3 regions of the Caballeronia sp. A2-2 genome follow, and region 1 is predicted to be linked to each of the others. Evidence: predicted binding sites of a transcription regulator. Region 1 holds the regulator's gene; each other region holds the start of a gene.
What was found. Region 1 encodes HrcA, which represses chaperone genes, less so after heat shock. Its sites were predicted from a motif close to TTAGCACTCNNNNNNNNNGAGTGCTAA; they were not measured.
Positions count from the first base shown of each region.

Region 2: rpoH (RNA polymerase sigma factor RpoH) is a predicted target of HrcA. The motif match lies at 4,149-4,175, and genes of this name have one in related genera.
Region 3: ACZCWR_RS15175 (co-chaperone GroES) is a predicted target of HrcA. The motif match lies at 2,261-2,287, and genes of this name have one in related genera.

Region 1 covers NZ_CM172587.1:998,818-1,009,091, reverse strand. Annotated here, with positions in the region: gene dnaK (molecular chaperone DnaK) at 1-630, opposite strand, end outside; gene ACZCWR_RS04810 (thioredoxin family protein) at 814-1,200, opposite strand; gene grpE (nucleotide exchange factor GrpE) at 1,217-1,786, opposite strand; gene ACZCWR_RS04800 (hypothetical protein) at 2,217-2,378, shown strand; gene ACZCWR_RS04795 (RNA-binding S4 domain-containing protein) at 2,350-2,757, opposite strand; gene hemH (ferrochelatase) at 2,783-3,850, opposite strand; gene hrcA (heat-inducible transcriptional repressor HrcA) at 3,994-5,010, opposite strand; gene ACZCWR_RS04780 (NAD kinase) at 5,223-6,119, shown strand; gene recN (DNA repair protein RecN) at 6,150-7,802, shown strand; gene glnE (bifunctional [glutamate--ammonia ligase]-adenylyl-L-tyrosine phosphorylase/[glutamate--ammonia-ligase] adenylyltransferase) at 8,809-10,274, opposite strand, start outside.
Region 2 covers NZ_CM172587.1:792,391-802,664, reverse strand. Annotated here, with positions in the region: gene ybiB (DNA-binding protein YbiB) at 1-831, shown strand, start outside; gene leuA (2-isopropylmalate synthase) at 1,248-2,891, shown strand; gene ACZCWR_RS03860 (nuclear transport factor 2 family protein) at 2,893-3,276, opposite strand; gene ACZCWR_RS03855 (acyloxyacyl hydrolase) at 3,320-3,889, opposite strand; gene rpoH (RNA polymerase sigma factor RpoH) at 4,240-5,175, shown strand; gene nagE (N-acetylglucosamine-specific PTS transporter subunit IIBC) at 5,260-7,038, opposite strand; gene ptsP (phosphoenolpyruvate--protein phosphotransferase) at 7,133-9,721, opposite strand; gene ACZCWR_RS03835 (SIS domain-containing protein) at 9,732-10,274, opposite strand, start outside.
Region 3 covers NZ_CM172587.1:3,198,059-3,208,332, reverse strand. Annotated here, with positions in the region: gene ACZCWR_RS15185 (alpha/beta fold hydrolase) at 1-544, opposite strand, end outside; gene ACZCWR_RS15180 (ATP-binding protein) at 958-2,133, shown strand; gene ACZCWR_RS15175 (co-chaperone GroES) at 2,377-2,667, shown strand; gene groL (chaperonin GroEL) at 2,769-4,409, shown strand; gene ACZCWR_RS15165 (hypothetical protein) at 4,506-4,934, opposite strand; gene ACZCWR_RS15160 (DUF72 domain-containing protein) at 4,960-5,745, opposite strand; gene thiD (bifunctional hydroxymethylpyrimidine kinase/phosphomethylpyrimidine kinase) at 5,782-6,657, opposite strand; gene ACZCWR_RS15150 (rubredoxin) at 6,951-7,121, shown strand; gene ACZCWR_RS15145 (hypothetical protein) at 7,410-8,807, shown strand; gene ACZCWR_RS15140 (cryptochrome/photolyase family protein) at 8,797-10,274, opposite strand, start outside.

The DNA.
Region 1 (10,274 bases):
ATCCGCGATTTCGATGATCGAGATATCGAACGTGCCGCCGCCCAGATCGAACACGGCGATCTTGCGGTCGCCCTTTTCAGCCTTGTCCAGACCGAACGCGAGCGCGGCTGCCGTCGGTTCGTTGATGATGCGCTTGACTTCCAGACCGGCGATGCGGCCCGCGTCCTTGGTTGCCTGACGCTGGCTGTCGTTGAAGTACGCCGGAACCGTGATGACGGCTTCCGTCACCGGCTCGCCGAGGTAGTCTTCAGCGGTCTTCTTCATCTTGCGCAGCACTTCTGCCGACACTTGCGACGGCGCGAGCTTGTTGCCGTGCGCTTCGACCCATGCATCGCCGTTATCGTGCTTGACGATGGCGTAAGGCATCAGCTTGATGTCCTTCTGCACTTCCTTTTCGTCGAAACGGCGGCCGATCAGGCGCTTGACCGCGTACAGCGTGTTACGCGGATTGGTGACCGACTGGCGCTTCGCCGGCGCGCCGACGAGCACTTCGTTGTCGTCCATGTAAGCGATGATCGACGGCGTGGTGCGCGCACCTTCCGCATTCTCGATTACCTTGACCTGATTGCCTTCCATCAGCGCCACGCAAGAATTCGTGGTGCCGAGGTCGATGCCGATGATTCTGCCCATTTTTTATGCTCTCCTAGCTTTGATCGCAGTGGCGTTGCGGCGGCGGTGTCTGTGGTCAGAACGCCGGCTTGATCGCCGAGTACCGGGCCGAACGCCCAAAATTCATATCTAAACGCAAGATAAGAGCGCGATTATCGATTTCAAGACCCTGAAGTCGATGCGGTCTATAACTTTTTGCTTTTTTCAACTGATTGCCGCTATCTTCCTGCGCGCGGCGTCGACTGCTGCCTCGAACTGCGCGATGCCGTGCCAGCCGGTCGCCCGCCCGAGCCGCTTGCCGCGATGGAAGAAAAACCACGTCGGCACGCCATGCAGCACGAAGCGCCGCGCGAGTTCGCGATGTTCGTACACATTGCTGTGAAACCACTTCAACCCGAGCGCGCGGATGTCGTCGGGCTTCGCGAGCATGGCCTTCTTGGCGATCTCGCAATTGAAGCAATCGACGCCCCAGAAGAACACGACGGCCAGTTCGTCGCCCGCAGAAGCCAGACCAGCGTCGAAACCGGCCGCGTCGAGTTCCTGCATGCCGAACTCGGCGAAGGCGGTCGAATCGACGGAAACCTGGCTCATCGCGCGTTCGCGACGCTTACTTGGGCGCCGCGACCGTCACCAGCGCCGGACGCAACACGCGATCCGCGATGATGTAACCCTTCTGCAGCACCGCCACGACCGTGTTCGGCTCCTGCTCGGCGGGGACCATCGAAATAGCCTGATGGCGATGCGGGTCGAACTTCTCGCCCACCGGATTGAGCGCGACGACGCGGCCCTTCTCAAGCGCGCCGGTCAACTGCCGCAGCGTCAGTTCGACGCCCTCGCGCACCTTGCCGATATCCGTCGATTGATCGGCGAGCGCGGCTTCCAGACTGTCGAGCACCGGCAGCAAGTTCTCGGCGAAGTTTTCGATGGCGAACTTGTGCGCCTTGGCGACGTCGTCCTGACCGCGACGGCGGACGTTCTCCGTCTCGGCCTTCGCGCGCAGGAAGTCTTCCTGAAGCGCGGCGATTTTCGCCTGCGCGTCGGCCAGCGCCTGATCGTTCGCGTTCGCGGCGGTGGTCGAATCGGCCTGCGCGGCCTGATTCGGGTCGGCGGCCTGGCGCGCGGTTTCGTCGGCGGGCGTCGGGTTCTGGCTCGCTGGATTCTCTTGCGTGTTTTCCATGTCGCTGAATAAGTATTGCTGAGAGTGAAATCGAAGCGAAGTGCGGATGGCTTCCGGTTCCCGAACCAGCGGAACTGTTTGGGAAGCCTGCGCTAACCTCGCACTAGCGGCGGAATTTGGGGCATCGCAGGCATTTTCAAGGCGTTCTGCGAATTTTTTCGGACAAAAACCAGCATGCTCGTTCTGCTTCGGCGTGCCGGAAGTGACGACCTCATAACGCGCAAACAACGGCGCAATGAACCGTAACCGACATTTCGCCGCACCGCGCAAATTCAGATTGAGGGAATTGACACGCTCACCTACACTTCGAACAAGCGTCGCAGGAAGCACGTTAACCCTAATCCTACGAATGCTGAAAACCGCTCAGCCTTTGCCCGTTTCCTGATCCGCGCCTAATTCCAGAGCGGATTCACCCGTTGCCGGGGGAACCATGAAACTGACCTTTGCCATTGCGGTGGTCGCCCTGGTCCTCGTCGCGGGTACGACCACCATCTGCATGTCCGGTGCCGTGACCGACCGTACTTCCGAGTACGGCGGCGTCCACGCCACCATGGAACATTTCTTCAATCCGGACCAGAAAGTTTGTCGATGATCCGCCGGTCCCGTTTCGTCGGCCTACCTTGCATACCGGCGGCGGGTTCGCGGAACGTCTTGCGGCGTTCGGCTTCGGCCACGCGCTTCGTGCGCCCGTCTTCGGTTTCGGCGTAAAGCGTTTGCGCGACGCTCGCCGGACCGCGCACGTCGCACACGCCCAGCACTTCCACCTGCCAGACAATCCGCTCGATATCGATTTCGACGATATCGCCCACGCGCACGTCCTTCGACGGCTTGACGCTCGCGCCGCCGATCGTCACGCGGCCTTTCTCGACCGCGTCGCTGGCGAGCGAACGCGTCTTGAAGAAGCGCGCCGCCCACAGCCATTTATCGATGCGCAAACGCGCGCCGGGTTCCGTCGAAATCTTGTAATTCATCCGTCGATGCCATCAAAAATGCGCGTCACGCCACCGCCGACAGCGGTTGCGGAATCTGCACGGGCCAGCCCTGCAAATGCTGCGCTGCAATCTCGCCGAGCGCCTTGACCCAAACGGGCGATGCATTGACGCACGGAATGCGATGAAAATGCTTGCCGCCTGCCTTCAAGAAGTCGTCCCGCACCTCGATGCCGATTTCCTCGATCGTCTCCAGACAATCCGCCGTGAAGCCGGGGCAAAACACGTCCACGCGCGACACGCCGCCCGCGCCGAGTTCCGCGAGCGTCGGCGCGGTGTACGGCTGAAGCCATTCCGCGCGGCCGAAGCGCGACTGGAACGTGACGCGGCATTCCACGGGCGTGAGGCCGAGCGCGTTCATCAATAACGCGGCGGTGAGCTGACATTGATCGTGGTACGGGTCGCCCAAGTCCATCGTTCGTTTCGGCACGCCGTGAAAGCTCAGAACGAGTTTGTCGCCGGCGGCAAAATCCGGCGCGCCGTGATGCCGCCAATAATCCCGAACCTGTTCCGCCAGCGCGCCAATATACGCCGGGTGATCCGCGTAATGCCGCACCGTGCGAATCTCCGGTTGATTGCGCACGCGCTTGAGCGCGGTGAAGGCATCGTCGAATGCGGTTGCGGTGGTGGAGGACGAATACTGCGGATACATCGGCAGCAGGAGAATGCGCTCGGCGCCTTCGAGCTTCAGTTGATTGAGCATCGCGCCGATACCCGGCGTGCCGTAACGCATGGCGTATTCGACGATCACCTGATAGTCGTTCGCCGCGAACAGGCGACGCAGCGCTTCGACCTGCTTCTCGGTATGCACGCGCAAGGGCGAGCCTTCCGGCATCCACACCTGCGCGTACTTCTTCGCCGATGCCCGGCTGCGAAACGGCAGGATCACGCCACGCAGAATGACTTGCCAGATGAGCGAAGGAATTTCGACCACGCGCGGGTCGGACAGAAACTGCGCGAGATACTTGCGCACCGCGCGCGGCGTGGGGGCATCCGGCGTGCCGAGATTGATCAGCAGCACGGCAACCCGATGCGAAGCGCTAGGCTGCGAAGGCAACTCGAGGTCGTAACGCATAAGGCAAGGCCGCCGGGGAAAAGGTCGAAAGGTGCAACGGAGTGCGGACCATTATAGCGGCGCGTTCGGGCGCGCATCATTGGCCGAATGGCCTAGTAGCGGCGGCCCGGCACGTTGGGCAAGATAAGCGCCGATGAACGTCGCTACTGCCCGCTGAGCGACATCGACAGAAGACGCGCCGTGATATCGACGATCGGAATCACGCGGTTGTACGCCATGCGCGTGGGTCCGATCACGCCCAAGGTGCCCACGATCTTCCCGTTCACCTCGTAAGGCGCGGTGACGACGCTCATCTCCTCGATCGGCACGAGATTCGATTCTCCGCCGATGAAAATCTGCACGCCCTGCGCGTGACTCGACACATCCAGCAATTGCAGGAGGCTAGTCTTTTGATCGAACAAGTCGAACAGCTTGCGCAACCGCGCCATGTCGGACGAAAGGTCCGCCACTTCGAGCAGGTTGCGCTCGCCGGAAATGAGCACGGTGTCGCCGGGATCGACCTCGGCGGTGCTGGCGACCACGGCCGCTTGCATGAGCGCGGTCATGTCGCCGCGCAACTGGTCGATTTCCTCGCGCAGTCGGCGGCGTACCTCGTCGAAGGACAGGCCTGCGAAATGCGCGTTGATATAGTTGGATGCTTCGGTGAGCTGAGAGGGCGAATAGTCGCGCTGGGTGGCCATCATCCGGTTCTGCACGTCGCCTTCGGGCGTGACGATGATGAGCAAAATGCGCTTGTCCGACAGCCGCATGAACTCGATCTGCTTGAACATGTGGCTGCGGCGCGGCGTGAGGATGACACCGGCGAACGACGACAGACTGGACAGCACGCTGGCGGCGGCCGCGACGATCTTCTGCGGCTCCTCGCCCTGAAGGCGTGTCTTGACAGCGGTTGTCATCGCTTCGTCCCGGGCGGCTTCCACAGTCAGCATGGTATCGACGAACAGACGATACCCGCGCGGCGTGGGAATGCGCCCGGCGGACGTATGCGGGCTGGCGACGAGACCGAGATCCTCGAGATCCGACATGACATTGCGGATGGTCGCGGGACTCAGCTCCAGCCCGGAATGGCGGGACAGCGTGCGCGAACCGACCGGCTGACCTTCGGCGATGTAGCGCTCGATCAACGTCTTGAGGAGGGTTTGGGCACGTGGGTCTAGCATGGGCAAATTCTAGCGCAAGGGACTGGAAAGCGGCGTGCCATCCCGCGATGCGCCGGGCGGCTTCACACGTTGCCGCAGCCGGGGCGCGCACAGTTCAATGTCCGCTCCATTCTAGCGAGAAACAACGGCCGTGCCCGTGCGCCGGATGACAGTGCGAAGATCGGTCCTCGCACGCGGTTCTTTTCGCCCTTTACCTATGGTGTAATGCGCGCATGGAAATTGGCCAATTCAAAACCGTCGCCCTCGTGGGGCGCACCAACACGCCCGGGATCGAGGCGCCCTTGCGTTCGCTCGCGGAAGTCATGGCGAAGCAGGGTTTCGATGTCGTGGTCGAGGCGGGCACCGCGAAGGACGTCGGCATTCAGGAGTTCCCGGCGCTGTCGGTCGCCGAAATCGGCGCGCGCGCGGATGTCGCCGTGGTGCTCGGCGGCGACGGCACCATGCTCGGCGTCGGGCGTCAGCTTGCGCCGTACAAGACGCCGCTTATCGGCGTGAATCACGGCAGGCTCGGGTTCATCACGGATATTCCGCTTTCGGAGATGCGCGAGATCGTGCTGGCCATGCTCGCGGGCGAGTTCGAGCGCGAGGAGCGCACGCTGCTCGAAGCGCGCATCGTGCGTAATGAAAAGCCGATCTACCACGCGCTCGCCTTCAACGATGTCGTGGTGAACCGCAGCGGTTTCTCCGGCATGGCCGAGTTGCGCGTGTCGGTGGACGGCCACTTCATGTACAACCAGCGCTCGGACGGACTGATCGTTGCCACGCCGACAGGTTCGACGGCCTACGCGCTTTCTTCCGCCGGGCCGATTCTGCATCCGCAATTGCAGGGCTTCGTGCTGGTGCCGATCGCGCCGCATTCGCTGTCCAACCGGCCGATCGTGCTGCCCGACGATTCCAAGGTCACCATACAAATCATCGGCGGGCGCGATGTGAACGTGAACTTCGACATGCAGTCGTTTACCGCCGTCGAACTGAACGATGCCATCGAGGTGCGGCGCTCGAAGCACACGGTGCCGGTGCTGCATCCGGTCGGCTACAGCACGTACGCCACGCTGCGCAAGAAGCTGCACTGGAACGAGCATCCCTCGCAGGATTCGTCGTCGGTCTGATTAGTCAGAAAACCCCTTCCTGAAGCGTCCATGCTCCGTCATCTGTCCATTCGAGACTTCGTTATTGTCGCCACGCTGGATATCGAGTTCGACTCCGGCTTCACGGTCTTCTCAGGTGAAACCGGCGCAGGCAAATCCATTCTGATCGATGCCCTCGCCCTCACGCTCGGCGCACGGGGCGATGCCAGCGTCGTGCGCACCGGCGAATCGCGCGCGGACATCACGGCGGAATTCGCCGCGCATGAGCAAGTCACGCACTGGCTCGAAGAACACGCGCTCACGCAGGACGGCGATACCGTCATGCTCCGGCGCGTGATCGATTCCGGCGGGCGCTCGCGGGCCTTCATCAACGGCACACCGGCGACGCTCGGGCAACTGCGCGAAGTGGGCGAAATGCTCGTCGATATTCACGGTCAGCACGCGCATCAATTGCTGATGCGTCCCGACGCGCAACGCGAATTATTCGATACGCACGCGGGCCTCACCGAGACCGCGAGCATCGTCAACCGTGCGTGGCGCGCGTATCGGGATGCGCGGCAAGCCGTGGAGGAAGCGCAAAGCCGCGACCGCGAACTGCAACTCGAACGCGAGCGTCTCGCGTGGCAGTTGAGCGAATTCGACAAGCTCGCGCCGCAGCCGGGCGAATGGGAGGAAGTGAGCGCGGAGCATCATCGCCTATCGCATTCGGCGAGTCTGATCGATGGCGTTCAGAGTGCGCTCGGCGCACTGTCCGAATCCGACGAAGCGATGATCTCGCAACTCGCCTCGGTCATCTCGAAGCTGCGCGGGCTGGCGGATATCGATCCCGCACTCAACGATGTGCTCGCCGCGCTCGAACCTGCGGAGATTCAGTTGCAGGAGGCGTCGTATTCGCTCTCGCATTATGCGCAGCGGCTCGAACTCGATCCCGACCGGCTCGCGCAGGTCGAGCGGCGCATGGATCAACTGCATTCGACCGCGCGCAAGTTCCGGCTACAGCCGGAGACGCTGCCGGAAGAACACGAAGCGCGCCGCACTCAGCTTGCCGAACTCGATGCCGCCGCCGACCTCGATGCGCTGAACGCCGCCGCCGAGGAGGCGAAAAGCGTGTACATGGAGCAGGCGAAAGTGCTGTCGAAGGCGCGCGCGAAGGCCGCGAAGGCGCTGTCGAAAGCCGTCACCGAAGGCATGCAGGAATTGTCGATGGCGGGCGGAAGTTTCGACGTGGCGCTGGTGCCGCTTGCCGAGGGTGGCGCGAACGGATTGGAGCAGATCGAATTCCGCGTCGCGGGTCATGCGGGTGTGGCGCTTCGGCCGCTGGCGAAGGTTGCGTCGGGCGGCGAGTTGGCGCGCATCTCACTGGCGCTGGCCGTGATCGCGAGCGCGGCGAGTCCGACGCCCACGCTGATCTTCGACGAAGTGGACACGGGAATCGGCGGTGGCGTGGCGGAAGTGGTCGGGCGGCTGCTGCATCAACTTGGACGCGAGCGTCAGGTGTTGTGTGTGACGCACTTGCCGCAAGTGGCGGCGCGCGGTGATCAGCATTTTCAGGTTTCTAAATCGCCTGACGACGCGGGCGGCACGGTCAGCACCGTCACCGCGTTGAGCAAGGCGAAGCGTATCGAGGAGGTGGCGCGCATGCTCGGCGGCATCGAGATTACGGCGACTACGCGTAAGCATGCGAAGGAGATGTTGGCGGCGTGAGCGAGGGATGGCGCGTTGCTTTCGGTTTAGTTTGTAGACAGCAGCACTGTTGTTTGCCGAGTTGAGTTTGTTGTTCTGTCGTGCAAAGGGCTTCTGTTTTTGGGCTTTTATTGCAGTAGCCGCCTCCCCGGCGGGGGGGTAACTTTCTTTGCTGCTGCAAAGAAAGTCACCAAAGAAAGCAGCTTTTTACACCATGCACGATGGCTGGAAAGGGTTGGTCTGGATTAACCGATGCAGTGGCCGCAATAGGACTTTCCACGCTTAACGAGTCGCTTAGGCAACCTAGCGATTAAGCGCTCGAATCCTTTTAACTTAGTGGACCGCATTCATTCTTTCGGCCATGCGCTTCGCGCGCCGAGAGCTTTAGTACGGAATCCCGCAGCGTATCAGCGCCCAGCCACCTCACACCTTGCCGCTATATTGTTATTCGGCCCTACCTAGGTAAGCGCTTCTGGGCAAAGCGCGTACACCAACGCAAGTCACCTTTTAGTCGGAGCACTAACCAAGGTAGGACCGATTAGCGATCTTGCGGAGAAGCCTGATGTGGCTGGGCGCTTATAGGCTGCGGGGTTCCGTTCTTACGTTCTCGGCGCGCGTAGCGCATAGCCGAATGAATGAATGCGGGCCACTGAGCATTGATTATTCGAGCGCATGATCGCTAGGTTGCCTAAGCGGCTCGTGATGCGTGGCAAGTCCTATTGCGGCCACTGCATCGTTAATCCAGACCACCCTCTCCAGCCATCGTGCATGGTGTAAAAAGCTGCTTTCTTTGGTGACTTTCTTTGCAGCAGCAAAGAAAGTTACCCCCCCGCCGGGGAGGCGGCTACTGCAATAAAAGCACGAACAAAAGAAGCCCTTTGCACGACATATACACACCAGCACTCATAAGCCAATATTCCAACACCAAAACCCAAGCTTAAAATCGCCCCGAAAAAAAATGCTTCATTCAAAAAAGGCGACCCGTCACTTGACGCTATCTGATAGCTCGAGTATCAGCTGATACACTTCATTCCCCCGGAAACACACCCTCCCACAATGCCGTCACCGTTTCCCGCTCGCCCGCCACGGCTTCCGGCGGAACCCGCGCCTTCTCCATCCCATCCAGCCTTAGCGTGTGTTGCAACTTGCGGTAATGCCGATACACCGCGCCAATCGCATCCGCTTCGTCGGCGGAAATCAGCCCGCTTTGCGCGGCGATCTTGAGCAGCGTGATATTCCCCGCATTGCGCACGAATTCGCGATGCTCGCGCGCATGCAGCAGCACCCAGTACTGCACGACGAATTCGATATCCACCATCCCGCCGCGATCGTGCTTGAGATCGAACAATGCACCACGATTCGGATGCCCCGTATAAACGCGCTCACGCATCGAGACGATCTCGCGTGCGAGCGCTGACGGATCGCGCTCCATCACCATGACATCGGCGCGGATGGCTTCGAATTCCGCGCCGATCCGCGCATCGCCCGCGCAGAAACGCGCCCGCGACAACGCCTGATGCTCCCACACCCACGCGGTATTCGCGGAATCGCCCGCGCGAATCTGATATTGGCGGAACGATTCGAGACTCGTCACGAGCAAACCCGATTCGCCGTTCGGACGCAGCCGCAAATCCACATCGAACAACGTGCCCGCGCCGGTCGCCGCCGTCAGCCACGTGATGAGCCGGCGCGTGAAGGACGTGTAGATGGCGGGCGCGTCGTCGTGCGGATCGTCGTAGAGGAAGATCAGGTCGAGGTCGGACGCATAACCCAGTTCCTTGCCGCCGAGCTTGCCGTACGCGATCACGGAGAAATGCGGCACATCGCCGTGACGCTTCGGGAACTGCTTCCACACGGTCTGCACGGTGACATCGAGCACGGCATCCGCCAGTTCGGACAGCCGATCGCTCACATGCTCCACGGTCAGATGCCCCGCCAGATCGATCAGCAGAATGCGAAACACTTCGGCCTGATGCGCATGCCGCAACAAATCGATCTGATGCTCCGCATCCTCGGCCGCATCCAGATGCGCGATCAGCGAGCGCTTGAACTCCGGCCAGTCGAACGGGCTGGCGATGGCTTCATCGTCGAGCAATTCGTCGAGCAATTGCGGATGCCGAATCAAATAGCCCGACGCCCAGCGCGACCCCGACAGCACCGACAACACGCGCTCCAACGCCGCCGGATATTCGGTCAGCAACGCGAGATACGCACCGCGCTTGGCCGTGGCTTCGAGCAAGTCGAACAACCGCGCGATGGTCTCGCCGCGCCGCGCGGCGTCGATGGACTGCACGGCTTCGAGCGCGCGCTGCGCCACCACGTCGAAACGCGCGCGGCTTTGCGGCGGCAAGCCTTCGTAACGTGATGAATTCCACACGGCCTTGAGGCGTGAAAGCACGGGCGCAGGATCGGTGAAACCCATTTCGATGAGGCTCGCGGTCAGTTCGTCGCCAGCGGAATCGTCGGCGAGCGCGCTGCTCCAGATTTGCGAGG
Region 2 (10,274 bases), 210 kb from region 1:
CTCGCCTATCGCGTGAAGGGCGAGACCTCCGCCGAACTCGCCGCCATGCTCGATGCCGCGCATCGCTCGTTCGAGCCGCTGCATGTTCAGCAGGGCCGCGAACATGCGCGTCCGGTTTCGGTGCCGAGTTATAACGGCGCGCGCAAGCAGGCGAATCTCACGCCGCTGCTCGCCATGCTGCTCGCGCGCGAAGGCGTGCCGGCGCTGGTGCATGGCGTCGTCGAGGATCCGGGCCGCGTGACGAGCGCGGAAATCTTCGCGGAACTGGGCATTCCACTGGCGACTTCGCATGATGAAATCGAGGACAGTCTCGCGTCGCGGCGGCTGGCGTTCGCGCCGGTCAGCGTGCTCGCGCCGAAGCTGGCGCGGCTGCTTTCCATCCGGCGAATCATGGGCGTGCGCAATTCCACGCACACGCTGGTCAAGATTCTTCAGCCGTTCGCGGAGCCGGGATTGCGGCTGGTCAACTACACGCATCCCGAGTACCGGGACAGTCTGACGGGCTTGTTCACCGAGCATCCCGATGCAGCGCGTGGCGGTGCATTGCTTGCGCGCGGCACGGAAGGCGAAGCGGTGGCGGATACGCGTCGCACCGTTCAGGTCGACTGGTTCCACGACGGCCACGCGGAAACGCTCGTTTCTCCTGAGCATTCGCAGCCGCACGCGCCGCATATCGACTTGCCCGAAGCACTCGATGCCGCGACCACCGCGCGCTGGATAGAAGACGTATTGCGCGGCGACGTGCCCGTGCCGCATGCAGTCGCGCGTCAGGTGGAAGTCATCGCGGATGTCGTGCGTCGTCCGGTTGTCGATCAGACGAACCCGAATTGACAGATTTGTCAACGCTCGCTACAGTGGACGACATCATGCGTTCCACCCAGCTTTCCTCCCTCCGAATTATTTCGGGCCGCCTAGCGCGGCCTCTATCGCTACGTCTAGCGTAAGTCGCCAGATGTAGCGCCGTGCGTCGCAAGGCGCCCGGTCCTCCAGCAGTCTCCCGCAGTTCCTTCTTACCACTTGTAGTCGTCAGCTTTTTGCGTCGCTCATCCCGCGATGCGAAAACGCGAGGGTCACATGCACGCTGCTCCGCGCACGTTCACGTTGGTCGCAGGCGTCACCATCGCCGGTGATTCGTGTGATCGCGCGCGCGGCATGGCCGGATGTGCATCCCGCCGACGCCGGCCAGCCGCCGGATTCGGGCTCTCTCGCAGACGCTACGCACACTGTCCCAAGAGAGATCGACGATCATGATGCCGAACCCCGCCGAGAAATACCGCCCGTTTCCGCAAGTCCGTCTGAACGGCCGACGCTGGCCGAATCGCACGATCGAGCGCGCGCCCATCTGGATGAGCACCGATCTGCGCGACGGCAACCAGTCGCTGATCGAGCCGATGAGCATCGCGGCCAAGCTCGAATTCTTCGAGATGCTGGTGAAGGTGGGTTTCAAGGAGATCGAGGTGGGGTTTCCGTCGGCGTCGCAGACGGATTTCGATTTCGTGCGCAAGCTGATCGTCGAGAAGCGCATTCCGGATGACGTGACCATCGAAGTGCTCGTGCAGTCGCGCCGCGAACTGATCGAGCGCACGTTCGAGGCGGTCGAAGGCGCGAGCAAGGTGATCGTGCATTTGTATAACGCGATTGCGCCGTCGTTTCGGCGCATCGTGTTCAATCAGTCGAAGGACGAGGTGAAGGCGCTCGCGGTGGAAGGCACGCGCATCATCAAGGAATGCGCGGCGGCGCGGCCGGAGACGCACTGGACGTATCAGTATTCGCCGGAAACCTTCAGCATGACGGAGCTTTCCTTCGCGCGCGAAGTCTGCGATGCCGTCGCGCAAATGTGGCGTCCGACGCGCGATCACAAGATGATCGTCAACTTGCCCGCAACGGTCGAAGCCGCCATGCCCAACGTGTTCGCGGACCAGATCGAGTGGATGGACCGCAACATGGGGTATCGCGACAGCATCGTGTTGTCGGTGCATCCGCATAACGATCGCGGGACGGCGGTGGCGGCGGCCGAAATGGCGTTGCTGGCGGGTGCGGATCGTATCGAAGGATGCTTGTTCGGCAATGGCGAGCGCACCGGGAATGTCGATCTCGTCACGCTCGCGATGAATCTCTATACGCAAGGCATCGATCCGGGGCTCGATTTCTCGGATATCGACGGCGTGGGGCGCGTGGTCGAGCGCTGCAATCAGATTCCGGTGCATCCGCGTCATCCGTATGCGGGCGATCTCGTGTTCACCGCGTTTTCCGGCTCACATCAGGACGCGATCCGCAAGGGTTTCGCGCAGCGCGTGCCGGGCACGGTGTGGGACGTGCCGTATCTTCCGATCGATCCCGCCGATCTCGGCCGCAGCTACGACGCCGTGATTCGCGTGAACAGTCAGTCCGGCAAAGGCGGCGCGACGTTTCTGCTCGAACGCGGTCTGGGCTTCACGCCGCCGCGCCGCGTGCAGATCGAGTTCAGCCATGCCGTGCAGAAACTCGCGGATGCGTCCGGTGAGGAAATCAACGGCGAGGCCATTTGCGCGCTGTTCCGGCGTGAATATTTCGATGCGGGCGGCGCGGTTGCGCGCGTTGATGCGAACACGTTGAGCGTGGCGGGAACGCGTGTGAGCATCGGCTCGGCGGCGTCGGGCGAGGATTACGCGCGCGATGTCGCGAACGCAATCGGCGCGGCGTTTAGCGTGGTGTCGTTCGAGACAGTACGGACCACGAACGGCGAGACGGCGGCCTTCGTCGGATGCCGCGTCGGCGATGAACCCGCGCGCTTCGGCGTCGCGGTACACGCGAATCCGGCGCTCGCGGTCGCCGATGCGGTCGTGAGCGCGGTGAACCGGTCGAAGGGCATCGTCGAAAACATTGCCGACGAAGAAGCGGTCGAAGCCTGAGTTATTCGAGCGCCACGCGCGTCGCCTGGAGGGCCAGCAATTGCCACTGGCCCGCCGCCTGAACATGCACAGCCGTGTACGCAATGGGAAACAGCAGCGCGCCGTTCTTCGATTCCATCTCGATGAGCGCGCGCCCCGACACCAGACACGTATCCGCGCCGGCATCGATCACATCCTGCGACTCGATCTCGATCTGCCGGTAACGCCTTCGCCCGGCGATGATCGCATCGATGAACTGGCGCTTGGTTTCGCGCTTGCCGTTAGTGTGGACGTAGCTCACGTTCTCGGCCAGCAGCGAGTCGAGCGCTTCGCCGTCGCCCTCCACCATCGCCCGGAAACGGTCGCGTTCGAGGCCGCGGATGGCCTCAGCGTTTTTTGCCGGCATCGGTCGGCTCCCTTGTGTCGGGAACCGCTGCGCCGGCATCCCGTCAAAAGTTGTACTGCAAATAAACCTGCTCGAAATTTATACCAGGATTCGGCTCTTTGATACTGGCGTTCGAAAGATGCTGGAACCGGAAGCCCATCTGATAGTTCTGCTTCTGGCCGAAGATTGCGCCCACGCCGACCATATCCGCGAACTGGAACGCGGTGGACATCGTGTAATCCTCCGTGATGCGCGGGTGAGTAATCAGCCGCACGCCCACGCCCGCCTCGACGAACGGCCGGAACCAGCCGGCGCTTTTCACGAAGCGCAGGACCGGCGTCACGCCGAATTCGAATATGTTGGGATGCACCGCGTTGCTTTCGGTCGTGTGCCAGTAACTCACATGACCTTCGCCGACCAGCGTGAAGTGGAAGCCGCCAATCTCCCACCAGGTGAGGTTCGGGTCCCACACGACGCCGATATCCGCTTTCTTGAAATCGTGATTCGCGACGCCACCCGCGATCTGCAAGCCCCAGCGGTCGTCTGCCTGTGCCGCTGCCGTCGCCAGACCCAACACGACGGCGATTGCTGCATGGGGAAATGAATGACGCCAGAGACCTTTATTTTTCTGCATGAGCACCCCATGTACGGGTTTGACGGGTTTTTTCTGCCGAGCAATTCCGGCGATTCTAGTGCCGCCGGCACATATTTGCACAATTGGCCCCAGTCGATTCATTTATTTGAATAATCCACCCGTGGATCGAATTCTTACGGTAACTCGTTCATCCTTACGCGCCTTACGGTAACTACGACACGACGCGCAAACCTGCCCTATCGTTCTCACAAAGCTGATAGTTTTGTGGGAACTCACACGTTCGTTTCCCCTCTAACACTTAGCACTCGGAGAACTGGAGTGCTAATATCGTATCTACCTTCGCGTCGCTATTAAGCGGCGTGCGAATTGTTTTCAAGGAGCTTATGAGCGTGACCAATGCGATGACCCTTCCGAATGGACTGAGCTCGGCACCTGCCAAGGCATCTTCGGCAGGCGCGCTGACGTACGCACAGTCGAAGATGCTGACCGGCCAGATCGGCAACATCGACTCATACATCTCGGCAGTGAACCGTATCCCCATGCTGACGCCGGCCGAGGAACGTCAGTACGCCACCGATTTCCGCGAAAGCGGCGATCTGAACGCAGCACGTCAGCTCGTGCTGTCCCATCTGCGGCTGGTCGTGTCGATCGCCCGCAACTATCTGGGTTACGGCCTGCCGCATGCCGACTTGATCCAGGAAGGCAACATCGGTCTGATGAAGGCCGTGAAGCGCTTCGACCCGGAGCAGAACGTGCGCCTCGTGTCGTACGCCATGCACTGGATCAAGGCCGAGATCCACGAGTACATCCTGCGCAACTGGCGCATGGTGAAGGTCGCCACGACCAAGGCGCAGCGCAAGCTGTTCTTCAACCTGCGCAGCCACAAGACCGGCACGCAGGCGTTCACGCCGGACGAAATCGAAGGTCTGGCGAACGAACTGAACGTGAAGCGCGAAGAAGTCGTGGAGATGGAAACGCGTCTGTCGGGCGGCGATATCGCGCTCGAAGGTCAGGTCGAGGACGGCGAAGAAGCGTTCGCGCCCATCGCCTATCTGGCGGATTCGCACAGCGAGCCGACCAACGTCATCGCGTCGCGGCAGTTCGACAAGCTGCAAAGCGACGGCCTGGCCGATGCCTTGGAATCGCTCGATGAACGCAGCCGCCGCATCATCAAGGCGCGCTGGCTCGACGTGCAGGACGATGGATCGGGCGGCAAGACGCTGCACGAACTGGCGGACGAGTTCGGCGTGTCGGCCGAGCGTATTCGTCAGATCGAGGCGAGCGCCATGAAGAAGATGCGCAGCGCGCTGCACGAGTATCAATAAGCGCGTTTAGCTGGCGCCTGAAGTAACAAAAGCCCGCTGCCTTCACAGGCAGCGGGCTTTTTCTTTACCACTACAGCAACCGAATCAAGCAGGCATCGGGGAAGCGCCGCCGCCGTTGCCCGTCAGACGCGTCGCCATTTGCGCGGCATAACGCTGCGCCGCCGCGCCCACGACGATGTGGAACGTGTCCGCCGACACCCACGCCACGTCCAGCGACGACAAACGCTGACGATCCACCGCCGACGGGTTCTTCACCACCACGCGCAGACGCGTCGCGGCGACGGCATCGAGCGAGACGACGTTGGTCGCGCCGCCGAACACCGCGAACCAGCGCATCGGATCGGGATCGAGCGGACCGGCTTCGGTGGTGGCCGTGACCGGTGCGACCGTCGGGCGGGCCGGAGCCGACGAAGCCGGCGTCGCGCCGCGCACCGACGAATGCTCCAGTTCGCCGCGAATTTCATCGGCGATCAAATCCGCTTCCGGTCCGATGATGACCTGCACCGTCGTCGCGCCACGCTTCAACACGCCACGCGCACCAATGCTTTTCAACTGCGCTTCCGACACCTTCTCCGTGTCCGCGACCGACAGACGCAGACGCGTCGTGCAGGCATCGACGAGCGTCAGGTTCGACGCACCGCCCAACGCCGCGATGTACCGCGATGCACGCGAGCTTGCCGCGCCCGGCAGCGGCGGAATCAGGCCGCCATCGACGGTTGCGGTTGCATCGGTTTCAGCATCGGTCGTCGCGGGTTCGCGGCCCGGCGTCGCCATGTTGAACTTGCGGATGAAGTAGCGGAACAGGCCGTAATACACCAGGCCATACATGATGCCGATGGGAATCGCCATCCAGCCGCGATGCGACAGGCCGTAGTTCAGCACGTAGTCGATTGCGCCCGCCGAGAACGTGAAGCCGAGGTGAATATCGAGCGCCGAACAAATGGCAAGCGACAGACCCGTCAGCACCGCGTGAATACCGTACAGCACCGGCGCGAGGAACATGAACGAGTATTCGATCGGCTCGGTCACGCCCGTCAGGAACGCGGTGAGCGCCATCGAGAACAGCAGGCCGCCGACGACCGCGCGGCGCTCCTTCGGCGCTTCGTGGAACATGGCGAGACACGCGGCGGGAAGGCCGAACATCATGATCGGGAAGAAGCCGGTCATGAAGCCGCCCGCGGTGGGATCGCCCGCGAAGAAGCGGTGCAGATCGCCGTGAACCACGGCACCCCCGCCCGGCGGCGTGAACGAACCGAACACGAACCACGCCAGCGAATTGATGATGTGATGCAGACCCGTGACCAGCAGAATCCGGTTCAGCACGCCGAACACGAAAGTGCCGAGCGCGCCCGCGGTCGTCAGCCAGTTGCCCGCGCTGTCGATTGCGCCCTGCACCGGCTGCCACACGTACCCGAACACGATGCCGAGCACCAGACACGCCACGCCGGTGACAATCGGCACGAAGCGTTTCCCTCCGAAGAAGGCGAGGTACTCGGGCAGCTTGATGTCCTTGTAGCGGTTATACAGATACCCCGCCACCATGCCGGCGACGATCCCCGACAGCACGCCCATGTTGAGCTTGTCGTTGATGTCCTTCATCACGGCTATTTCGATGAGATAGCCGATGGCGCCGGCCAGACCCGCCGTGCCGTTGTTGTCCTTCGCGAAGCCCACCGCCACGCCGATGGCGAACAGCAGCGGAAGATTCGTGAAGATGGCGTCGCCTGCATCGGCGATCATCTTGATGTTGAAGACATCGGGCTGGCCGAGACGCAAGAGCAGGCCGGCCACCGGTAACACGGCGATCGGCAGCATCAGCGCGCGGCCTAGTCGCTGCATCTTTGCAAACGGGTTGGCGTCCATCGGGTTCTCCAAAAATATAAGTCTTGTCGGTGCTGCTTCGGGGACAACGAGGTTTCGTTTAAAAGGACCGCGAATCGTGGCCGAAGAAAGGACGTCAGTCCTGCGGCCAGATTTCGCGGCTTGCCGCTCTTACTGCCTGCGCCGATTCGAGCGCGAGGCAATCCTCGGCGCGCTGACGGCACAGTGGGTAATCGAGATTGCGCACACGCGCCTTGATACCGGGCACCGAACCCGGATCGACGGACAGTTCGGTCACGCCGAGGCCCACGAGCAAGGGCACCGCGAGCGGATCGCCACCGAGCGCGCCGCACACGCCGACCCATTTGCCGTGCTTCTCCGCGCCCTGCACCGCCGTCTTGATGAGCCGCAGCACCGCCGGATGCAAACCATCCGACTGCGCGGCGAGATCGGGCTGGCAACGGTCCATGGCGAGCGTGTACTGCGTCAAATCGTTGGTGCCGATGGAAAGAAAGTCCGCATACTTCGCGAGCTGATCGGCCAAGAGCGCCGCCGACGGCACTTCGATCATCACGCCCACTTCCACATGTTCCGTGCGGCCCGCTTCGCGCGCCAGTTCGTCGATGCGCGTGCGCAGGCGTTGCAGTTCGCCGGAATCGGTGACCATCGGCAGGAGAATGCGCACCTTGTCGGCGGGCTTGACCGCGAGCAGACCGCGCAACTGATCGTCGAGCAGATCGGGACGCACTTGCGCCAGACGAATTCCGCGCAGGCCGAGCGCCGGATTTTCCTCGGGCGGCAGCGTCAGATAATCCACTTCCTTGTCCGCGCCGACATCCAGTGTGCGGATGATCGCGGTGCGGCCTTGCAGCGCATCGACAATGCTCTGATAGCTTTCCGCGTGTTCGGTCGCGGTCGGGGCCGACTGACGGTGAATGAACAGCAATTCCGTGCGCAGCAGACCGACTGCATCCGCGCCGTTATCGACGGCGGCTTTGGCATCGTCGAGCGTCGCGATATTCGCGGCGACTTCGATATGCCGGCCATCCTTCGTCGATGCCGCCAGACGCGACATCTTCCGATTCGCCTCGCGCACGCCCGCCAGTCGGTCACGTTCGTTGCGCGCGCGTTCGACATCGAGTTGAGTCGGCGCATGTTCGACGCGTCCCGCCGATGCGTTCACCACGACCTGCGTGCCATCCGGAATCGCGTGCAAGGCATCGCCGATGGCGACGAGCGCCGGAATGCCGATCTGCCGCGCGATGATCGCCGCATGCGACGTGGCCCCGCCGCGCGACATCACGAGCGCCGTCACGCGCGTGCGATCCAGCGATGAAAGATCGGACGGCGTGAACTCCACCGCCGCGAGCACCGCTTCCTGCGGCAACTCGCGCGCCGTCGTATTGGTCAGGCCGAGCGCGCGCAACACGCGCTTTTCGATATCGCGCAAATCCGCCGCGCGTTCCGCGAGCAGTTCATCGTTCACGTTGTTGAGCAGCGCGATCTGCGCGCGGATCGCTTCGCGCCACGCGAAACCCGCGCTCTTGCCCAGGCTGATGAGATCGCGCGCGGCATCGATGAGCGTCGGGTCTTCCAGCAGCACGCGATGCACCGCGAAAATGCCCGCTTCGCCGACTGCGCCGCGTTGCGATGCCGTGCGCACGGTTTCGTCGAGTTCGGCATCGACCTGCGCGATGGCCTTGTCCAACGCACGGCTTTCCGTCGCCGATGAACCGCTCGCCTGTTCCGGCGGCACGATGTCCTGATCGTCCCAGCGCACCAGCGTGCCGACCGCGATGCCGGGTGCGGCGCACACGCCCGCGAGCGTGTTCGGCGGCAACGGTTCGCCCGACGCGCGCGGCGCAGCGACCGGCGCAGGCGACTTGCTGCGCGCGGGGCTTTCTTCCACTTCACCGTGCGCCGCGCGCAGCAGTTCGGCGGCGACAGCTTCCACCGCCTGTTCGGCTTGCGCGCCGATAGCAACCAGTTCGATGGTCGCGCCTTCGCCCGCACCCAATCCGAGCAAACCGACGACGCTTTCCACCGGCGCCTTCTTGCCTTCGTAACGCACTTCGACCTTTGCGTCGAAACCGCGCGCCGCTTCACGCGCTCGCGCAGCCGGCCGCGCATGCAAACCGCCCGCGTGCGCCAATGTCACACGACGCCGCGCTTCTTCCGTCACGTTCGCGCCGGAACGCGCGTTTTCCGCCTTCGCGCCATCTTTCGCGCGCAGCACGAGCAGACGTTCGCCGGTTTTGAGCACGCCACGGCCCGCGCGCTCGATGACATCGAACGCATCGCCGTTGGCGACCGCGATCACCGAAACGAGACTCGGCGCATGCTGCGCGACGAAATCCGCGTTGAACTCGATCAGCGGTTGCCCGGCGCGCACCGTCGCGCCTTGTTCGACCAGCGGCGCAAAACCTTCACCGCCCAACTCCACCGTATCGATGCCGATATGCACCAGCACTTCCGCGCCCTGCGGCGTGCGCAGCGTCACGGCGTGATGCGTGCGCGCCAGGTGCGTGACAACGCCATCGCAGGGCGAGGCCAGCACGTTGTCGAGCGGATCGATGCCGATGCCGTCGCCGAACATGCCCTCCGCGAACACGGGGTCCGGCACGTCCGCGAGCGGCACGACGGGGCCGGTGAAGGGCGCGAGCAGAACGGCATCGTTCGGATTGGCGGTGGAATGATTCAACAGGGACTCCTCGGCACGGCGCATCGGCTATCTCTCAATGGGTTTCGGTGACCTTGTTCAGGTGACGCGGCGCATCGGGATTGCGCCCGCGCGCATCGGCCAGGGCCGCGGCCATCACGTAGAACGAAAGGATCGTGGCGATCGGGTCGAGCGCCGGGTGGTCGGTTGCGACGAGCGGCAGTTCCGCGCCCGGCACGTCGGATGGTGCGGCCAGCAGCACGCGTGCGCCGCGAGCGCGCATGTCGGCGGCGAGTTGGATCAGGCCCGCCTGCTCCGGCCCGCGTGGCGCGAACACGAGCAGCGGATAACCTTGATCGATGATCTCCATCGGGCCATGACGCACTTCCGCGCTCGAAAACGCTTCAGCCTGTATGCCGGACGTTTCCTTCAGTTTCAACGCCGCTTCCTGCGCGATGGCAAGCCCCAGCCCGCGTCCGATCACGATCATGCGATCGACGCCCTTGAGTTCGGCGACGGCACGCGACCAGTCGAGCTTGCCTGCCGCGCGCAGCGAATCCGGCAGCGTCTTGAGCGCGTTGAGCAATTCGGCATCGCGCTGAACATGAGCGATGACGAT
Region 3 (10,274 bases), 1.3 Mb from region 1:
CGCCCTGCTGCACCTTCGCGCCTTCGCGATTGAAGCCGTAGAACGGGCCGGTGGGGACATCGAGGAAAAATTGCGCGCGATTGGCCGCGAGCGCCTGACGAAAGCCATCGAACACGTCGATGGGCAAACCTTCGGGATTCGCTTCGGTCTTGAGCATCAAGGGCGGCACGGCGCTCACGAGCACCGCTTTCGCGACGCGGCCCGCCGGTTCGCCGTGCTTCGCCACATAGCGGGCGACTTCGCCGCCGCCGGTCGAATGGCCGATATGCACTGCGTTCTTCAGGTCGAGCGCCTCGACGACCGCGAAGGCATCGGCGGCGTAATGGTCCATGTCGTGGCCGTCGGAGACTTGCGTCGAACGTCCGTGACCGCGCCGGTCGTGCGCGACCACGCGAAAGCCTTTCTGGACGAAGAACAGCATCTGCGCATCCCAATCGTCGGCGGAGAGCGGCCAGCCATGGTGAAACATGATCGGCTGCGCGTCTTTCGGTCCCCAGTCCTTATAGAAAATTTCGACGTGATCCTTGGTCGTGACGAACGGCATGGTGATCCTCACTGGATTCGAAGGTTGAGAGCGTGAAGCCGGACCGTTCGGCCCGGCTGCCGGGGTTCTTGCGGGTGAAGCAGTATGGTTCTGGCGATGCAGGCAGGAGCGACGTGAGCGAGCCATCGATGAGGCTGAGTCATGTTTTCGTCGCCCGGTAGAAAGATACACGGTGTCGTTTTATCTTGCTGCGAAGTGGATCGGATGGTTTGTGGGCGAGCCTATCAAATCGCTTCGCGTGGGTGCGAACGCTGCCTTGCGCCACGTGTTTCCAACGCCAGCAATGGCAGATCGGCTATTGTCGACCCTTGCAGACCGTAGGCCTACGTCTAACGCGGTTCTGTACTGAAATCTAGCTAAATATATGAAGAGAAAGCTATACTTAGCTATAGATTTGTATATAAGGGTACATCTTGGATCCAGTCAGAAATCCCTTTGCGCCGGGTGCAGGCAGTAAGCCGCCTGAACTCGCTGGCCGCGAGGCAATCATCGAGGACGCTCGCATCGCAATTGAGCGCGCATTGCTGTGCAAGCCCAGTCGCTCACAAATGTTCCTTGGATTGCGCGGCGTAGGCAAAACCGTACTGCTCAATGCGGTCGAAGCGCTTGCGATGGAGCGTGGGCACGTGACTTCAATGATCGAGGCCCCCGAGAACAAGTCCTTGGGCGAGCAATTGTTGCCCCGCATGCATCAAGCGCTCCGAAAGCTGTCTGCGACAGCCAATGCCAAGGCAAAAGCATATGACGCAATGCGAGCCCTCCGGTCTTTTGCTTCCACATTCAAACTTGAATACGGCGATCTTTCTATCGCAGTGGATGCCGAAGAAGGGGTAGCAGACAGCGGAGATCTTGAAAACGATCTTCCTGAATTGTTCGTGCGGATCGGCGAGGCTGCCAAGGCTGGAGGCAAAGCCTGGACGCTGCTAATCGACGAAGTTCAATACCTCGGCGAACGAGACTTGGCGGCTTTGATCGTAGCGTTGCATAAGGTCAACCAAAAAGGCTTGCCTGTGGTGTTTTTCGGTGCCGGCTTGCCTCAAGTCGCTGCTTTGTCAGGAGAGGCGAAATCGTACGCCGAGAGATTGTTCCACTACCCGGAAGTGGGGGCGCTGCCAGAGGAAGACGCGAAAGCAGCGATCCGTCAGCCGGTGACTGATGAAGGCGCGTTCGTGGATGACGCGGCCTTGAGCGAGATCTTTGCGAAAACCAAGGGGTACCCTTACTTTCTTCAGGAGTGGGGCCATCAATGTTGGAATCTTGCAGCGGGCGACACGATATCCGTCATAGATGCGCAGCTAGCCGAGACGACAACGCTCAAGCGTCTGGACGAGGGTTTTTTCAAGGTGCGCTTTGATCGGCTCACGCCTAAAGAGCGTGAGTACGTCATCGCGATGGCGAAACTGGGCAATGGCCCCTACCGCTCCTCTGATGTTGCCGACGCACTTAACGAGACTCTACAGAGCCTCGGTCCCCGCCGTGCCCAGATCATCAGCAAAGGTATGATCTACAGCCCATCGCATGGAGACATAGCCTTTACTGTGCCGATGTTCAACGACTACCTGATTCGCAATTTCACGCGGCTGGCTTAGGCATCTCGGGAAGGTCTTGGGCGGGCGCGATCTGGCCTGCCTCCGCGTTCTCCCGAATCACGACACGACCAATATTCGCGCTTCTGGCCTCACCCCTCCTTGAAATTGTCAAATCCCGTCCATATAATTGGCACTCACCGCACGAGAGTGCTAACAAGATTGCCGTCGGGCGGGTGAGAGCACAATCGAACTCAAAAGACGGGTTTTCCCGAGTATTCAGTCTCAATCAAGACAGGAGTGTGTATGAACCTTCGTCCTTTGCACGATCGCGTCATCGTCAAACGTCTGGACCAGGAAACCAAGACCGCATCGGGAATCGTGATTCCGGAAGCCGCGGCAGAAAAGCCGGATCAAGGCGAAGTCCTGGCCATCGGCCCGGGCAAGCGCGATGACAAGGGCACGCAAAACGCCCTCGACGTGAAGGTGGGCGACCGCGTGCTGTTCGGCAAGTACGCCGGCCAGACCGTCAAGGTCGACGGGCAGGAACTGCTCGTCATGCGCGAAGAAGACATCATGGCCGTTCTGGTCAAGTAAGCATCCTTCCTGCACGTTCGGCTTCGCTTTCATAAGCCGCAGCCTTCCAACGGGCGCGAGAAGCGAAGCCTGCAAATCGAATCGAATCAAGGAGTCTGGATATGGCAGCTAAAGAAGTCACTTTTGGCGATTCCGCACGCGCCAAGATGGTCGAAGGCGTGAACATCCTGGCCAACGCGGTCAAGGTCACGCTGGGTCCGAAGGGCCGCAATGTCGTGCTCGAGCGTTCTTTCGGCGGCCCGACGGTCACCAAGGACGGCGTTTCGGTCGCCAAGGAAATCGAACTGAAGGACAAGCTTCAGAACATGGGCGCGCAAATGGTCAAGGAAGTCGCTTCCAAGACCAGCGACAACGCAGGTGACGGCACCACGACCGCTACCGTGCTCGCGCAATCCATCGTTCGCGAAGGCATGAAGTACGTCGCATCGGGCATGAACCCGATGGACCTGAAGCGCGGCATCGACAAGGCGGTTTCGGCTGCCATCGAAGAACTGCGCAAGATCAGCAAGCCCTGCACGACGAACAAGGAAATCGCTCAGGTCGGCTCGATCTCGGCGAACAGCGACACGTCCATCGGTGACCGTATCGCCGAAGCCATGGACAAGGTCGGCAAGGAAGGCGTCATCACCGTCGAAGACGGCAAGTCGCTGGAAGACGAGCTGGACGTCGTGGAAGGCATGCAGTTCGATCGCGGCTACCTGTCGCCGTACTTCATCAACAATCCGGACAAGCAAGTTGCCGTGCTCGAGAACCCGTTCGTGCTGCTGCACGACAAGAAGGTGTCGAACATTCGCGACCTTCTCCCGGTGCTCGAACAAGTCGCCAAGGCTGGCCGTCCGCTGCTGATCATCGCTGAAGACGTCGAAGGCGAAGCGCTGGCTACGCTGGTTGTGAACAACATCCGCGGCATTCTCAAGACCGTTGCTGTGAAGGCTCCGGGCTTTGGCGACCGTCGCAAGGCCATGCTGGAAGACATCGCGATCCTGACCGGCGGTCAAGTTGTCGCGGAAGAAACCGGCCTCACGCTCGAAAAGGCAACGCTGGCCGAACTGGGTCAGGCGAAGCGTATCGAAGTGGGCAAGGAAAACACGACGATCATCGATGGCGCTGGCGAAGCCGTGAACATCGAAGCGCGCGTGAAGCAAGTGCGCAAGCAGATCGAAGAAGCGACGTCGGACTACGACCGTGAAAAGCTGCAAGAGCGCGTGGCCAAGCTGGCCGGCGGCGTTGCAGTGATCAAGGTCGGCGCTGCGACCGAAGTCGAAATGAAGGAAAAGAAGGCACGTGTCGAAGACGCACTGCACGCCACGCGCGCGGCTGTGGAAGAAGGCATCGTGGCGGGCGGCGGTGTTGCGCTGATCCGTGCGCGTCGTGCGATCGACGGCCTGAAGGGTGCAAACCCGGATCAGGACGCCGGCATCAAGATCGTTCTGCGTGCAATGGAAGAACCGCTGCGCCAGATCGTCACGAACGGCGGCGAAGAAGCCTCGGTGGTCGTGGCGGCTGTGGCTCAGGGCACGGGCAACTACGGCTACAACGCAGCCACCGGCGAGTACGGTGATCTGGTCGAAGCCGGCGTCGTGGACCCGACGAAGGTCACGCGCACTGCGCTGCAAAACGCGGCATCGGTGGCAGGCCTGCTGCTGACGACCGACGCAGCCGTTGCCGAACTGCCGAAGGACGACGCTCCGATGGCGGGCGGCATGCCCGGCGGCATGGGCGGCATGGGCATGGACATGTAATAAGGCTTCGCCCTCGTTACCGGTTTCATCCCGGCAGTACGAAAAAGCCCGCAGCGATGCGGGCTTTTTTTCGTCTATACGTTTCGCGCGAAGGCGCTATTTGTTCATCTCATCCCGCAACTTCTGGGCGGCCGCTTTGTAGTCGTAGGTCGGATAAAACTCCGTCCGATACCCGCCCCATGCCGTCGTTTCTATCGCGCGATTCACCTCGCGCAGACGGTCAGCGGGCACGCGCAACGTCACCACCTGACCGATGCCCATCATCACATACCACGACACTACCTCAACGCCCGGCGGCGGAAACTGCTTGAAGTAGCCTTGTTCCTTCAGTTGCTGATTGATCTGCGGCAGCGTCTTCGACTCGTCGTGCTTGAGGAAGATGGTGAGCAGGAACGTACCATCGCCGACCGGCTTGGATTCTGGCGGCGGCGATTGTTGAGCGTGAGCGGGCAAGGCGAAATGGAACAGGGAAACGAGCAAAGAAACTTGTACGAGACGTGCGATTCGTCTTGCCGACCTATGCATCGAGCATGCTCCCGAAGTAAAGAGGCTATTTATGCGGCTTGTGATGAGTCCGCAGCCGTTCCAGCAAATGCAACGCGTTGGGCTGCGCGTGTCCTTCGGCGGTGTTATCGAACACGCACCAGACCTCGGGCGTTTTCTTCGCGCGTGCATGCAGCGTGCGCGCGAGATCGTCGAGATAGGTGTAGTTGTACGAAGACTTGTACAGCTCGGGCGAGCCGTGCAGCCGCACATAGACCAGCGACGTATCCGCGCGATGCTTGATCTCGCAGTCGTCGGGGATCGGATCGGCGTCCACGTACGCGATGTGATGCGCCTTCAGCAGCGCCGCCGCTTGCGTGGTGAACCACGTCGGATGCCGCGCCTCGCACGCGACCGGCAGCTTGGTGCGTTCGCGCAGCGCCTTGAAAAACGCTTCGGCCGCGTCGTGTTCGAACGGCAAACTCGGCGGCAATTGCGTGAGCCAGCAACCGAGTTTGTCGCCCAACTGACCGGCCGACGCCAGGAATTCATCGATCAGCGCTTCGGTATTCGCGAGCCGCGCATCGTGCGTGATCGACTTCGGCAGCTTCACCGAAAAGCGGAACGATTCCGGCACGCTCTCCGCCCAATGCGCATAAGTCTGTTCGCGATGCGGCTTGTAGAAGCTCGAATTGATCTCGACGCACGTCAGCACATGCGCGAAGCGTTCCAGATGCGAGCCTTCGGCGGGAAAGCTCGACGACACGGCGCTCGACAGTCCCCAACCCGCGCAGCCGATGCGGATCGCGCCCTGCGGGCCGGGTTTGTGCAGATGGGGCAGACGGTACGGCATGCGCTCGCGAAGCCTCCCTCGGTTATGGTCTGACGTCTAGTGCCGCGCTTCTCCGGGCAAGCCCGGCGGATCGTCGGGGAGCGCAGGGGATTCGCCGTCTTCATCCACATCGTTCGCGCGCGCCCAGAAAAACCGGTCCGGGAGATACGCGCCCATGCCCGGACGGAACGCCGCGCGCGCCGCCTGAAACACGTACTCCTGCGCTTCCCGCGCGGCTTCCGCAGGTTCCTGTCCGTTGGCAAGCAAAGCGGCAACAGCAGACCCGAGTGTATCCGTCAGACCCGTCACGCGATTCACGCCGCGCTCCCACATATCCTGCCGAACCTGTCCTTCCTCGCTGTACAACGTGTTGACGTGACTGTGCGAGCCAATTTCCATCGCCAGCACATACTCGCAGCCTTGCGCGAGGATATGCGAGATCGCGCTGTCGAGCGTCGGCGCTTCGGCGTCGCTGTCCGGCTGCGCGAGTTGCAGCAGCGTCGCGTGATCGGCGATCAGCATGGTCGTCTGCGGCACCAGCAAATCAGCCAGCGACTCGCGCAACTCGTCGGCGGACAGCACGTGTTCGTCGTCGAGCGTGAAATCCGGCGCGAGGATCAGCGGGACGTCGTCGTAGTCGGACACGACTTCGGCGATCGCGGAAACCACTTCTGCACGCGTCGCCGCGCCGACCTTGAACGCCATCACCGGCATGTCCTCCAGCAACATGCGCGCCTGCGCGGCCACGGTGTCGGGGTCGAGCCCGTTCACTTCGTCGCAGGTGGCGGAATCCCGCACGGCGTAGCCGGTCAGCACGGTCACGCCGTGACAGCCCATGCTCGCGAGCGTCAGCAGGTCGGCCTGCAGGCCGGAACCGCCGGTCGGGTCCGAGAGGCCGAAAGTCATTACGATCGGGGGAGAGTCGCCGGTCATGGCAAATACGGACATTGTGATATTGGTGTGCTCGTGTAGAACGGTCTGACATCGAGCGAGCCTTGAGACGCACCCGCGCAGCACGCTCGATCATCTTTGGATTATGGTTCGATTATGCGGCCTAATGCCTCCAGTCTGCTGTCTTTGCGCACTTTTTTCGGGCGCGCGGGATTGTTTCGTGCGTCCCGTCATGCTTGTGCGCACGAGCCGGGCGGGCAGCTTGCTAGGCATCGTAACCGCAACACGGTACCATCATGTCCTAATTTCAATCGATCAATCGACGCGGCATAAGTATGGAATACAGAAGCTGGATGTGCCTGATCTGCGGCTGGATCTACGACGAGGAAGCGGGCCTGCCCGAAGAGGGCATCGCGCCCGGCACGCGTTGGGAGGACGTTCCGATCAACTGGACCTGCCCGGAATGCGGAGCCCGCAAGGAAGATTTCGAAATGGTCCAGATCTGATCCGCATGGTTCACCGCGCCGCATGATTCGCGTCATGCGGCGCGCATCGTTTTGCGGGCCGCGTTCTTGCTCGGTGCAGAAGCGCGCTGGTTTCGTTTTGCTCGTGGAGCATCGGGACCGTTTCGCCGCGAGCGTTATCGATTTCCCGTCCCGGCGGTTTAATGCATACGCCTGGGAGCCGGGAAGGCTTCGCTTTCCCCCAGCAGACTTGCCGGGAAAGCGGAGCAACCGAATGCGCGCCGGTTCGTCCCGCGTAACTGCGTATCCGCATCCGCCTGTGAGCGCCCTATGACCTCTCGCCCTGATCTCACCATTGCGCCCGACGTGCTGCCTAATCCGCGCGGCGGATCGGTGCGGCTCGCCGAGATGGCGCTCGCCGATGCGCTCCACGCGTTGCAGCGTCAGGGCGAAACTGCGCCGGCGCTCAAGCGCGCGATTTCCGCGCTGCATTCGGCGGGATGGCTGCCTGCGCAGCGTTTCGCGGAAGCGCTGGCGCTCGTCGCGCCGCTCGGCGATGAATCGGAAGCCACGCGCGGACGCATCCTCGATGCGCTTTCGGCCTTCGGCGCGGCGGTGGAGCGTCACAATCTGCGCGAACTGTCGTGCTCGACGACACTGTTCGAACACTATCGCGGCTTGCATGCGCTGCTTGCCACGCATACGCGCATCGCGCCAGTTTCCTACGACGATCTGGCGCTCGCAGGCCGCGCCATCGCGCCCGCAACGCTCGCGGAGATCGCGCCCGACCGGCTTGCCCGCATCCGCGCGCGTTACGAGGAAGCGTTGCTCAAGCTGCTGCGCGCACCCGCCGGTCCGACCGACGAACTGTTCGCGCCGCTCGACGAATGTCTCGGCGAACTCGGCGGCCCCGATCCCTACGACTTCTGGCGGCTCGCGCTCAACACCGTGTGGGCGCTACGCGAGCGCGTCGAGCGTCGCTATGGCGCGGAATCGGCGGATCACGCGGACGCGCGGCGTCTCTATGCGCGTTTCAATCTCGTGCTCGCGGATCAGGCCAACGCGCTCATGTACGCGCCGCGTTCGCTGGTGCGCGCGACGCTCGCACTCTTATGGCGTGATTTCGCCTTGCATGGCGCGACGTCCGCCGACACCGAACGCGTGGACGTATTGCGCGATTACGGCCTGACGGTCGCATGGCACGTCGTCGCGACGCCCGATTCCGAAGCCGTCTGGGAGCAGGCCACGGAAGACGGCGCGCGCAACGCGGCCACGCGCGATCTCGGCGTGCTGCGCGTGAACGCGGCCGCGTACGAGGACTTCTTGCAGAGCGCGGAGGCATCGATAGAAGGGTTGGTCGAGCGCGGCGCGCAGGCCAGTGAAACCGGCACCGTGGATGCATCGGCGGCACTGAGTGCGGCCAATGCATCGCACCGGCTGGGCGCGGCGGCGTGCGCGCTCGGGCTGGGCCACGTCGCGCAGCTTGCCGATACGCTGGGTCTCGCGTGGCGTCGCGTCGCGCATCATGGTGAGACGCAGCCAGCGGCCATCGATGGCACGAACTCCACCGATACACGCGGCCTCGACGCCGCCGTGCCCGAACGCGCCGCCCAAATGCTGCGCTCGATGCTGCATCAGGCCGCCGCGGGCATCGCGCCATCGGAAGGGCGGGCGTCGATCGTCGCGCTCACCACGATGATCGAACGCCCGATCGAGCTCAGGCGCTGACGTCTTCGTCCCGTTCATCGCGGGCGTCCTGCTTGCCCGTCGCGCGTTTGCCCGGCCCGCGCACCACGCCATAACGCGCAAGCGTGCGTTTTCTCGCGGCATCGTGATCGATGATCGGCTGCGGATACTCCGCGCCGAGCGAAATTTTCGCGGCCTTCAGCGCATCCGGTTTGGCGAGCCACGGCGCGTGAATATCGCGCTCCGACAAGCCTGCGATCTCCGGCACGTAATGACGAATGAACGTGCCTGCCGAATCGAACTTCTGTGACTGCGTGACCGGATTGAAGATGCGGAAGTACGGCTGCGCATCGCATCCGCTCGATGACGCCCACTGCCAGCCGCCGTTATTGTTCGACAACTCGAAATCGTTGAGCAGTGCCTCGAAATACGCCTCGCCGCGCCGCCAGTCGATACCCAGATCCTTCGTCAGAAAGCTCGCCACCACCATCCGCAGACGGTTGTGCATGTAGCCCGATTCGTTGATCTGGCGCATGGCGGCATCCACGAGCGGATAGCCCGTTTGCCCCGCGCACCAAGCCGCGAAATTCGCCTCGGCGGCATCGCCCGTTTCCCATTCGATTCGATCGTATTCCGGCCGGAACGCGCGATGATCCCCCGGCACGCCGATATGCGGAAAATGGTGCAGCACGGAGAAGTAGAACTCCCGCCAGATCAGTTCGCCGAGCCACGTTTGCGCGCCCTTACTGCCGTGACGTTGCGCATCGTGCGCCACGCGGGCGAGCGCGCGAATCGAGATCGTGCCGTGACGCAGATGCACGCCGAGATAACTCGGACCCTTGCGCGCCGGAAATTCGCGCGCGTGATCGTAGTCGGCCATGCGGTCGCGAAAGTCATCGAAGAGTTCGTATGCGCCGCTCGTGCCAGCGGGGAACGCGGGCGCGTGGGCATCCGCGAAACCGAGTTGCGCGAGCGTCGGCATGGCGTGCTTCACGTTCGAGGGCGGCTTCGTCAGCGCGTTCAGATGATCTTCCGATGCATACGGCTTCAACGCATCCGGCGTGAGCGTGTCGAGCCACTTACGCTTGTACGGCGTGAAGACCGTGTAAGGCTTGTCCGCGCCCGTCATCACCGTGTCATGATCGAAAACGGCCTGATCCTTGAAGCTGAAGAACGCAATGTCCGCGCTTGCCAACTTTTTGGCCACCGCATCGTCGCGTTCTTTCGCGGATAGTTCGTAGTCGCGATTGGTGAACACGGCATCGACACCACATTCGCGCGCGAGCGCCGGAATCTCGTGCAACGGATGCCCGTGCCGCACGATCAACCCGCCGCCCGCCTCGCGCAAGGTGCGATCGAGTTCGACCGCGCTCGCATGAATAAACGCCACGCGGCGGTCCTTTTTATCGAGCGGCGCGAGGATATCGCGGTCGAAAACGAACGCACACAGCACGCGGCGGCAGCGAGTTAGCGCATGATAGAGTGCAGCATTGTCTGCTGCGCGCAGGT